Regions from separate parts of the Mesorhizobium sp. WSM4809 genome, predicted to be linked through region 1. Evidence: predicted binding sites of a transcription regulator. Region 1 holds the regulator's gene; each other region holds the start of a gene.
What was found. Region 1 encodes LexA, which represses DNA repair genes until DNA is damaged. Its sites were predicted from a motif close to TGTTCNNNNTGTGTTCNG; they were not measured.
Positions count from the first base shown of each region.

Region 2: the regulator LexA is predicted to act here: its motif matches at 1,654-1,671, upstream of AC0L24_RS01975 (PA0069 family radical SAM protein).
Region 3: the regulator LexA is predicted to act here: its motif matches at 1,516-1,533, upstream of AC0L24_RS14380 (YifB family Mg chelatase-like AAA ATPase).

Region 1 is NZ_JBVVQW010000003.1:260,068-263,345, forward strand. Features, by position in the region: gene kynU (kynureninase) at 1-763, shown strand, start outside; gene lexA (transcriptional repressor LexA) at 1,173-1,913, shown strand; gene AC0L24_RS09365 (ComEC/Rec2 family competence protein) at 1,907-3,278, opposite strand, start outside.
Region 2 is NZ_JBVVQW010000001.1:456,006-459,283, reverse strand. Features, by position in the region: gene AC0L24_RS01985 (hypothetical protein) at 1-927, opposite strand, end outside; gene AC0L24_RS01980 (glycosyltransferase) at 1,071-1,595, opposite strand; gene AC0L24_RS01975 (PA0069 family radical SAM protein) at 1,746-2,900, shown strand; gene AC0L24_RS01970 (ribonuclease HII) at 3,052-3,278, shown strand, end outside.
Region 3 is NZ_JBVVQW010000005.1:87,721-90,998, reverse strand. Features, by position in the region: gene AC0L24_RS14390 (putative bifunctional diguanylate cyclase/phosphodiesterase) at 1-268, opposite strand, end outside; gene gshB (glutathione synthase) at 499-1,440, shown strand; gene AC0L24_RS14380 (YifB family Mg chelatase-like AAA ATPase) at 1,624-3,156, shown strand.

The DNA of each region.
Region 1 (3,278 bases):
CGAAAACGTCGCGGTGGTGCTGGTCAACCACGTCAACTACAAATCGGGTGAACTGCGCGACATGGCGGCGCTGACGCGCAAGGCTCATGCGGCCGGAGCGCTGATCGTCTGGGATCTATGCCACACCGCCGGCGCCCTGCCCGTCGAGCTCGATCAGGCAAATGCCGATTTCGCCATCGGCTGCACTTACAAGTACCTCAACGGCGGTCCGGGCGCACCGGCCTTCATCTATGCCGCGCAGCGCCATCACGGCGATATCAGCCAGCCGCTCAGCGGCTGGTGGGGCCATGCGCGGCCCTTTGCCTTCGAACGGGGGTATGTTGCCGGCACCGGTATCCGCCGCTTTCTGTGCGGCACCCAGCCGGTCCTGTCGATGCGGGCGCTCAAAGGCGCGCTTGTCATCTGGAACGACGTCGACATGGCGGCATTGCGAAAAAAGAGCGTCGCGCTGACGGAACTGTTCATCCAGCTCGTCGAAGCAAAGTGCGGCGCCTATGGCCTCACGCTGGAGACCACCCGCGACGCGACCAGGCGCGGCAGCCAGGTGTCGTTCCTTCACGATCACGGCTATCAAATCATGCGGGCGCTGATCGAGCGCGGCGTCATCGGTGATTTTCGCGCGCCATCGACCATCCGTTTCGGCTTCACGCCGCTCTATGTCGGCTACAAGGATGTGTGGCTGGCGGTTGAGGTGCTGGAGGATATTCTGCGCACGGGCGCATGGAAGGACCAGCGTTTCGCCGTCAAGGAAGCCGTTACCTGACGCAACGATCTCCGCGATTTGCCGTCGCCGCCCTCACTGCCCGGCGGATGACGGAGGGCTGAATTCCAGCCACAAATGCCAACAGACGTTGGCGTTTTGGCTCCGTTTCGTTCACGGCAAACCAACGTCCCGAAGATTGATAGCGTCCCTTGTGGAGGTCGATCGGCAGATGATGCCAAGCCTTGGGTCGAGGATGAGCCACAGGTCATTAACCATAATGATTTGAATGTGAGCAGGCGCATTGCCGTGGTTGGCGCCTGTCGATCGCGACCCGCTGGCAAGCCCAAATAATTTCAGCAGCCTTAACAAATTCATTAAACTTTAAACGGTTGCAGAACACAACTGGAACAGATAGTGTTTGTTCTGGGTTTGTTTTTCGATTCTGGTTTCAGGTAATCTGGGGGCCGCCATGCTGACACGCAAGCAACATGAACTGCTGATGTTCATCCATGAACGCCTGAAGGAGAGCGGCATTCCGCCATCCTTCGACGAGATGAAGGAGGCGCTCGACCTTGCCTCCAAATCCGGGATTCATCGGCTGATCACCGCACTTGAGGAGCGCGGCTTTATTCGCCGGTTGCCCAACCGGGCACGCGCGCTGGAAGTGCTGCGATTGCCGGACTCGATCGCGCCCGGCCTCAACGCGGCAAAGAAGTTTTCGCCAAGCGTCATCCAGGGCAGTCTCGGTCAGGGTGGTGCCCTTGGCCGGCAGATCAAGCCGGCGCCTTCGCGGATGCCCTCGCCCGGCAATGATGACGATGCGGTCTCCGCCGTGTCGATCCCGGTCATGGGCCGTATCGCCGCCGGTGTGCCGATCGATGCCATCCAGCATCAGACGCATTCGATCTCGGTGCCGCCGGACATGATCATGGGCGGTGCCCACTATGCGCTGGAGGTCAAGGGCGACTCGATGATCGAGGCCGGTATCTTCGACGGCGACACCGTCATCATCCGCAATGCCGACACGGCGAACCCCGGCGAGATCATCGTGGCGCTGGTCGATGAAGAGGAAGCGACGCTGAAGCGGTTCCGCCGCAAGGGCGCTTCGATTGCTCTCGAAGCCGCCAATCCAGCCTATGAAACCCGTATTTTCGGGCCGGACAGGGTCAAGGTGCAAGGCAAGCTCGTTGGCCTGATCCGCCGCTACTGAGGCGGCTGCGTTTCAGCCACTGGCTTCTCGGGTCTCTTGAAGGGTGGCAGCCCCCTCGCCTCGCGCGAGAATTTGCGTTGCGCATGCCAGGGCCGGTATGGGCTGTCCACGGCGAAGCTGATCGTCGCCGGCGTGGTCGCCGATTGGCGATCGAAGAAGATCGCGGCACTGCCTTTGCGAGCCAGTTGCCGCTTGGTGATGACGAGAACCAGCGGGTTGTGACAGGCGTCATACGCGGTGGCGTCATTGATGACGATCAGCTCGGCGAAACCGCAGGCTTTCCAGGTGTCCTTGCGGTCCTCGACATAGGCAATGATCGCACCGGACGTGTGCCTGGCCACGCAGACGCCTGAGGTGCAATAGAACGGCGATCCCGGCGGTAGCTCAACGGCATCCGCGACGTCGAATTGCCCGTCGCCCTTGTCGAACACCTCCGGCACGACGATGGTTTCGGATATTAGTGCGCGTTTCCAGTTGTCGACGGTGAATTCGTTCGGCCGAGCGCGGCTGACGGCGAGTTCGCCACCGCCGATCGGCAAGGCAACCAGTCGGGCGTCCTCCGAGATCAGCACATCCGGCGTGCGCGTATCCGAGACGGTCAGCAAGCCTGCCAGCGCGAATGGCAGAGCAGCGAGCCGCAGCCAAGTTGTCGCCATTGTCGCGATGACCAGGGCAATTGTCACCAGCAGGACAGATTGCTGCGAAATCAGCCCAACCGCATCGACAGGCGAACGTTCGGAGATCCAACCCGATATGGCGATCATCACCGTCAGACCCTTGCCCATCAGGTAGAGGGCCGGCCAATCCAATCCGAAAGGCATCAGCAGCGCGCTTGCGACAGCCAGGAACATGACGACGGTGACGATCGGCATAACCGCCAGATTGGCGAACAGGCTGAGCGGCGACACACGCTGAAAATGCCAGATGGCAAACAGCGTCGTGGCGCTGCCGGCGATGATGGAGGTCATGGCAAGGCCGGTTGCCGCGAGCACGAACTTTCGCGTCAGGAAACCGGGCATGGATCGCTTTGGGGGCGGCGGTCTTGCTTTTCCCGCGCGGTGAACGGCCCAGCCGGCATAGGCGCCGACCAGAGCCGCGGTCGCGGCGAACGACATCTGAAAACTCGGGCCGACCACCTCATGCGGCGACACCACGATGACGGCGATCGCCGAGATCGCCAGATTGCGCATGGTGAGTGCTGCTCGATCGAACAGCACGGCAATCAGCATCACCGCCAGCATGATGAAGCTGCGCTCGGCGGCAACGACGACTCCAGAGATGATGAGATAGGCCGCGATCGAGAACAGTGCGGCGACGGCGGCATACTTCTTGACCGGGCGACGCGCGGAAAAGTCGGGAAACAAC
Region 2 (3,278 bases), on a different contig from region 1:
TACGCCGAAGCCGACTTCCATCATCAGTCGCGGCGTGCGTGCCGGCACGGTGCCCATATGAAAGCCAAAGGGGTCCTCGACGAAGCCCAGACCGGCCTCGCCGGTGAGCGTCACCGGGCTCTGCTCGCCATAGACATCCAGCACCTGTTGCGCGGGATGGCCAACCAGAAGCGTGAGCTGATGCTTGAGGCTGCGGCGCTTGTGGCTGCCCCTGACATAGACATGCGGACCGGTGTCGGCGTCGACCGGCTTGAGGTAGAAGAAGAATTTCAGCATGCGCCAATCATCGAGGTCGAAATGATACTTGCCGAGCGAGGCGAGGTTCTTGTCGGCGTCCGAAGCCGCACCGGTTGGAAAACTCCACCAGACGCGCGTCGTGATCAGTTTTGCCTGGCCGCCGAGATAGTGCGCGGCAATATCCAGAAGCAGCGGATCGCGCTGGATGGCAAGCGCCGCCGGGCAGTCGAGGATGCGCTCGAAAAAATGCCCGCTGAGCAGCGAGCGGCCAAGGCGTTTCTCGGCCTCGGCATGTTCCCCCGGCATGAATTCGAGACGGCGGTCGAAATTGCCGAAGCAAGGCGTGCGCCCGGCGAAGTCGGCGACCTCTTCATGGATATCAGGCGGCAGGACCAGGCCTGAGAACAGCCCGTCGGAGCGCAGCGCATCGACGACCGCTCCCCGTTCGACACCGGCAAACATCGTATCCCCGGCATTGGCGACCGGTCGGGCGCGCTTTGCGCCGAGCCAATGCATGCGGCGTCCGGGCATGGTGCGCGCCAGCACGAACATCGGCAGCCAGGCAGGGTTCTCACGCAGGTCCGTCAGATAGGTTGGAATACGCACGGCGATGCGCCGCAGCAGGCTGCCGTTGCGCGCAATGGCCTCGAGACTGGGCGCGCCGGATGTGTCGGGGGTTGAAAGCTTCATTGAGTCCTCGGCTATGAGAGCACCACCGATGCCGCATCGGTGCTCGCCACTCGGCATGTCCCAAACCCAATTCCCGCTTGAACGGAAGCTAACCCCGCGTCAGATTTTGTGCAATGCACAATGACCTGAGCAGCTGCAAAAAATCATGTCGAGGAGCGGCGTTCCTGCTTGGCCGGCGCCATCCAAATCTCGGCGTCGAGCCGCTTCGTCGCGAGGCCACGGGCGATGGCCTCGGCGCTGCCGGCACTCTTGGCCGCAGCCGCCGCCTGACGCTTGCTGATCAGCAAGCCGTCGGCCAAGGCGCGGTTTCCCGAAAAGACCCGGGCCAGGAACGGCGTGCGGCTGGCTCGCGTGCGCGAAAACCGTGCCGCCATGGTCTGCCTTGCCGTATGGGCGACAACCTCATCGATCCAGCCCTCCACCAGCCGCGCGCCCGGTTCCAGGAGCAGCAGCCAATCCCCCTTGGCCTGGCGGATGCCGGCAGCGACACCGCCCGTCACGTACTGACAGCCGGCATGCTCGGCCACACGATGCGTCTGGTCGGTGGAGCCTATGTCGCAGACGATGACTTCACGCACCACGCCCTCGACCGCTCCGCCAATCAGCGAGGCGAGCGTGCGGGCGAGGCCCTCCTCGTCATTGCGGGTTTCGATGAGAACACTGAGCATCCTCAGCCGAATAGCGGAAAGCGCCGGACAGCGCCAGTTTTTGCATCGCACCATAGAAAGTTCTTGCTTTGTTCTCATCAACCAAATAGGAATAATTTCATGAACAGAGCGATTCGACACAACACGGACAGTCCTTGGGAGCGGGCGAAGATGGAACAGATCGTGCGCGCCGACATTGCAGCTTTCGGAGCAGGAAGAGCCGAGATGGCCAATGCGATGGTCGAGCAGAGTGGCATGCGTGTCCGCCCGGACCGCAACCGCGGCAGGTCAGCGGGCATCAATCCGTCCGGCCGGTTCGAGCCGGTCAGCCGGCACGTGTTCGACGATGGCTGGAATTCGCTGGAGGAACTGCCGCCCTTCAAAACCGAAGTGCAGGTCGAGAAGCCGCGCACAATCATCACCCGCAACGAATCGCCCGACATTTCCTTCGATCGTTCGATCAATCCCTATCGCGGCTGCGAGCACGGCTGCGTCTATTGCTTTGCCCGCCCGACGCACGCGTTCATGGGCCTGTCGCCGGGTCTGGATTTCGAATCGAAGTTGTTCGCCAAGCCTGATGCGGCGCGCTTGCTTGACAAGGAGCTTTCGAAAGACAGCTATCAGCCGCGCACCATCGCCATCGGCACCAACACCGACCCCTACCAGCCGATCGAGAAGCAATACCGGATCATGCGCGAAATCCTCGAAGTGCTGGAAGCGCGCGGCCATCCAGTCGGCATCGTGACAAAGTCCGCTCTGGTGACGCGCGATATCGATATCCTGTCGCGAATGGCCGAACGCGGGCTGGCCAAGGTGGCGCTGTCGGTGACGACGCTCGACCGTATGCTGGCGCGCACCATGGAGCCGCGCGCGTCGACACCGACCAAGCGGCTGGAAGCGATCCGGCAGCTTTCGGATGCCGGCATTCCGGCCTCGGTCATGGTGGCGCCGATCATTCCGGGCCTGACCGACCAGGAGATGGAACGCATCCTCGATTCGGCACGTGCGGCCGGCGCGCGCGAAGCCGGCTACGTGATCCTGCGCCTGCCGTTGGAGGTCAGCCCGATCTTCAAGGATTGGCTGCTGCGTCATTATCCCGACCGCTACCGCCATGTGATGTCGCTGGTCCGGTCGATGCGTGACGGCAAGGACTACGATTCGGAATGGGGCAAACGCATGAAGGGCGCCGGTCCCTATGCCTGGCAGATCGGCCGGCGCTTCGAGATCACAGCCAAGCGGCTCGGCCTCAATGCCGAACGGGGCACGCTGCGGACCGACCAGTTCGTTGCCGCCGGGAGAGACCAGGTGCAGCTGACGCTGCTTTGAGAGACAATTCGTCGCGGTGGTTTGATCCGTCGCGGCACCAGAATCCCGTCCGGCCTGCCCCGGCCTGCAGACGGTGCCCTCCCGGTCCGGCGCCCCACCCGACCCGGAGGGACTTGCGGAGAATCAGAGCCGATGCGAACCTCGCCGCAACATGGCTCGCGCGCGTTCTGATTCTCCGCCTCTCTTTGAGATCATCGAGAAGCCCGACTTCTCCTTCGAGACGAAGGCGATGGCGGAGGGCCTGTGGCCGGTTGCCGGGATGGACGAGGCCGGCCGTGGCCCCCTGGCCGGGCCGGTGGTCGCCGCGGCCGTGGTGCTCGATCCCGCCAACATTCCCGACGGCCTCGACGATTCCAAGCGCCTCAGCCATCTGCAGCG
Region 3 (3,278 bases), on a different contig from region 1:
GGCCGTCCATCGAGGCGCGCAGCCGCATCGCCACCTGGATCAGGATATCGTCGCCGGCCTTGTGGCCGAACAGATCGTTGATCGGCTTGAAGCCGTCGAGGTCGAGAATGCCGACGGTAAAGGGCGCGGGATCGTCGGCACGGTCGGCGATCAGGCGATCGACCTTGTCGAAGAAGCGGCGATGGTTGCCAAGCCCGGTCAACGGATCGGTGAATGCCAGATCCGTGCTCTCCCTGTTTGCCTGACCGGTGCCAAACGAAGTTTGCATCGGTGTCCCTGTTTTGTGACGTCGGAATTTATTTTCAGACTGGCAGCAAACCCTTTAGGAAACGTATCGCGAAATCGATTTTCCACGGGCAACCGCGACTGTTTCGAAGGATCGATGAAAGCAGCGCATTCGGGTGTCGGATGCCAATCCTAGGAATGTCGCGATTGGCAGACGGGCAGTGAGCCTGTACAGGCAAGACAGTCGTCCATCCGAGCCGCCGGAGACCCGCCATGAAGCTGAAAATCGCCGTCCAGATGGACCACATCTCCACAGTGTCGATCGCCGGCGACACCTCGTTCGCGCTGTCGCTGGAAGCGCAGCGGCGCGGCCATGAGCTGTTCCACTACACGCCGGATCGGCTGTCGTTGCGCGACGGCAAGGTGTTTGCCCGCATCGAGGAAATGCAGGTGCGCGACGAGAAGGGCAGCCACTATTCGCTGGGCGAGAAGGTGCGCACCGACCTGTCGGAGATGGATGTGGTCCTGCTGCGCCAGGATCCGCCCTTCGACATGAACTACATCACCACCACGCACATCCTGGAGCGCATCCATCCGAAAACGCTCGTGGTCAACGACCCGGCCTGGGTGCGCAACAGCCCGGAAAAGATCTTCGTCACCGAATTTGCCGACCTGATGCCGGACACGCTGATCACCAAGGATCCGCTGGAGGTCGCCGCCTTCCGCAAGGAGTTCGGCGACATCATCGTCAAGCCGCTCTACGGCAATGGCGGCGCCGGCATCTTCCATCTGCTCGAGGGCGACCGCAACCTTGCCTCGCTGCTGGAAATGTTCGGCCAGATGTTCCGCGAACCCTACATCGTGCAGCGCTATCTCAAGGACGTGCGCAAGGGCGACAAGCGCATCATCCTGATCGACGGCGAGCCGGTCGGCGCCATCAACCGGGTGCCGGCCGAGCATGATTCCCGCTCCAACATGCATGTCGGCGGCCGCGCCGAAAAGACCGAACTGACGGAGCGCGAACGCGAGATCTGCGCCCGCATCGGCCCATCGCTGAAGGAGCGCGGCTTCATCCTGGTCGGCATCGACGTGATCGGCGACTACATGACCGAGATCAACGTGACCTCGCCGACCGGCGTGCGCGAGGTCAAACGCTTCGGCGGCGCCGACATCGCCAGCCTGTTCTGGGACGCGGTTGAGGGAAAGCGCGGGTAAGCCGTTTTCATTTTGTCTTAACCATGTTCCGTTTTTGCAACCGCGCTCAATTCCGCTGCAACCCGAGCGGTCATGCGTTCCCGTAATGTTCTTGATTTGACCGGGGAAGTGTGATTGTCTTCCCGGCGGGCCATTCCTGGCCTGATCGCAGGGGCTGGGGCCAGCCTGAATTGGGGTTGCACGATGGTGGCGCGGGTTCGCACGGTCGCTTTCCAGGGCATCGAGGCCGTGCCGGTCGACGTGCAGGTGATGATCGCGCCCGGCAAGGTCAACATGCACATCGTCGGCCTGGGCGACAAGGCGGTGGCCGAAAGTCGCGAGCGGGTGCAGGCCGCGCTGCATGCTTCCGGCCTGTCGATGCCGTCGAAGAAAGTCACGGTCAATCTGGCACCGGCCGACCTGCCGAAGGAAGGCAGTCATTACGACCTGCCGATCGCGCTTGGCCTGATGGCTGCCCTTGGCGCCATTCCGGGCGACATGCTGGCCGGCTATGTCGTGCTTGGAGAATTGTCGCTCGACGGCACGATTGCCGCGGTCGCCGGCGCCTTGCCGGCGGCGATCGCCGCCAATGCCGAGGGCAAGGGCCTGATCTGCCCGTTCGCGTGCGGGCCGGAAGCGGCCTGGGCGGGCAAGGAATTCGACATTCTGGCGCCGCGCAGCCTGATCGCCATCGCCAACCATTTCCGCGGCACGCAGGTGCTGTCGCGGCCGGAAGCCGGCATCCATGCCGCCGCTCTGGATTTGCCTGACCTCGCCGACATCAAGGGCCAGGAGACCGCCAAGCGGGCGCTGGAAGTGGCCGCCGCCGGTGGGCATAATCTGCTCATGATCGGACCCCCGGGATCCGGCAAATCGATGCTGGCGCAGCGGCTGCCGTCGATCCTGCCGCCGCTGGCGCCGAAGGAGCTTCTGGAAGTCTCGATGATCGCCTCGGTGGCGGGAGAGCTCGGCGAAGGTAAGCTGACCGACCGGCGGCCGTTCCGCGCGCCGCACCACTCGGCCTCGATGGCGGCGATGGTCGGCGGCGGTATCCGCGCGCGGCCGGGCGAGGTGTCGCTGGCCCATCACGGCGTGCTGTTCCTCGACGAGTTTCCCGAGTTCACGCCGCAGACGCTTGATGCGTTGCGCCAGCCGTTGGAGACCGGCGACTGCATGATCGCGCGGGCCAACCATCGCGTCACCTATCCGGCGCGCATCCAGCTGGTGGCGGCGATGAACCCGTGCCGCTGCGGCATGGCCGGCGAGCCGGGCTATCGCTGCCTGCGCGGCGAGCGTTGCCGTACCGACTATCAGGCGCGCATTTCGGGTCCGCTGCTCGACCGCATCGATCTCAGGATCGAAGTGCCGGCGGTCTCGGCCAGCGACCTGATCCGGCCCGACCGGGCGGAGAAAAGCGCCGATGTGGCGCTGCGCGTGGCACGCGCACGCACCATCCAGCGCGAGCGCTTCGAGCGGCTCGGCGCCACCCGCGCCACCACCAACGCGCATTGCGCGCCCTCGGTCATCGAAGAGATCGCCATGCCGGACGCCGCCGGCCTGTCGCTGCTCAAGGACGCCAGCGAAAAGCTCGCCTTTTCGGCGCGGGCCTATCATCGCGTGCTGAAGGTGGCGCGAACGCTCGCTGATCTCGACGCAAGCGAAACCGTCGGCCGAATCCATCTGGCCGAAGCGATCTCCTACCGCATGAGCTCGGAGCGGATGGCGCAGGCGGCGTAGGTCCGCCGACAAGCCGGCCTCGCCACATTGCATTCCGCGATCACGCCATAACCCGGCCTCCGCGAATCGATCATCTCCACGATGCGGCGGACCTGATTGTCCGCTTGGCCGGCGTCCTTACC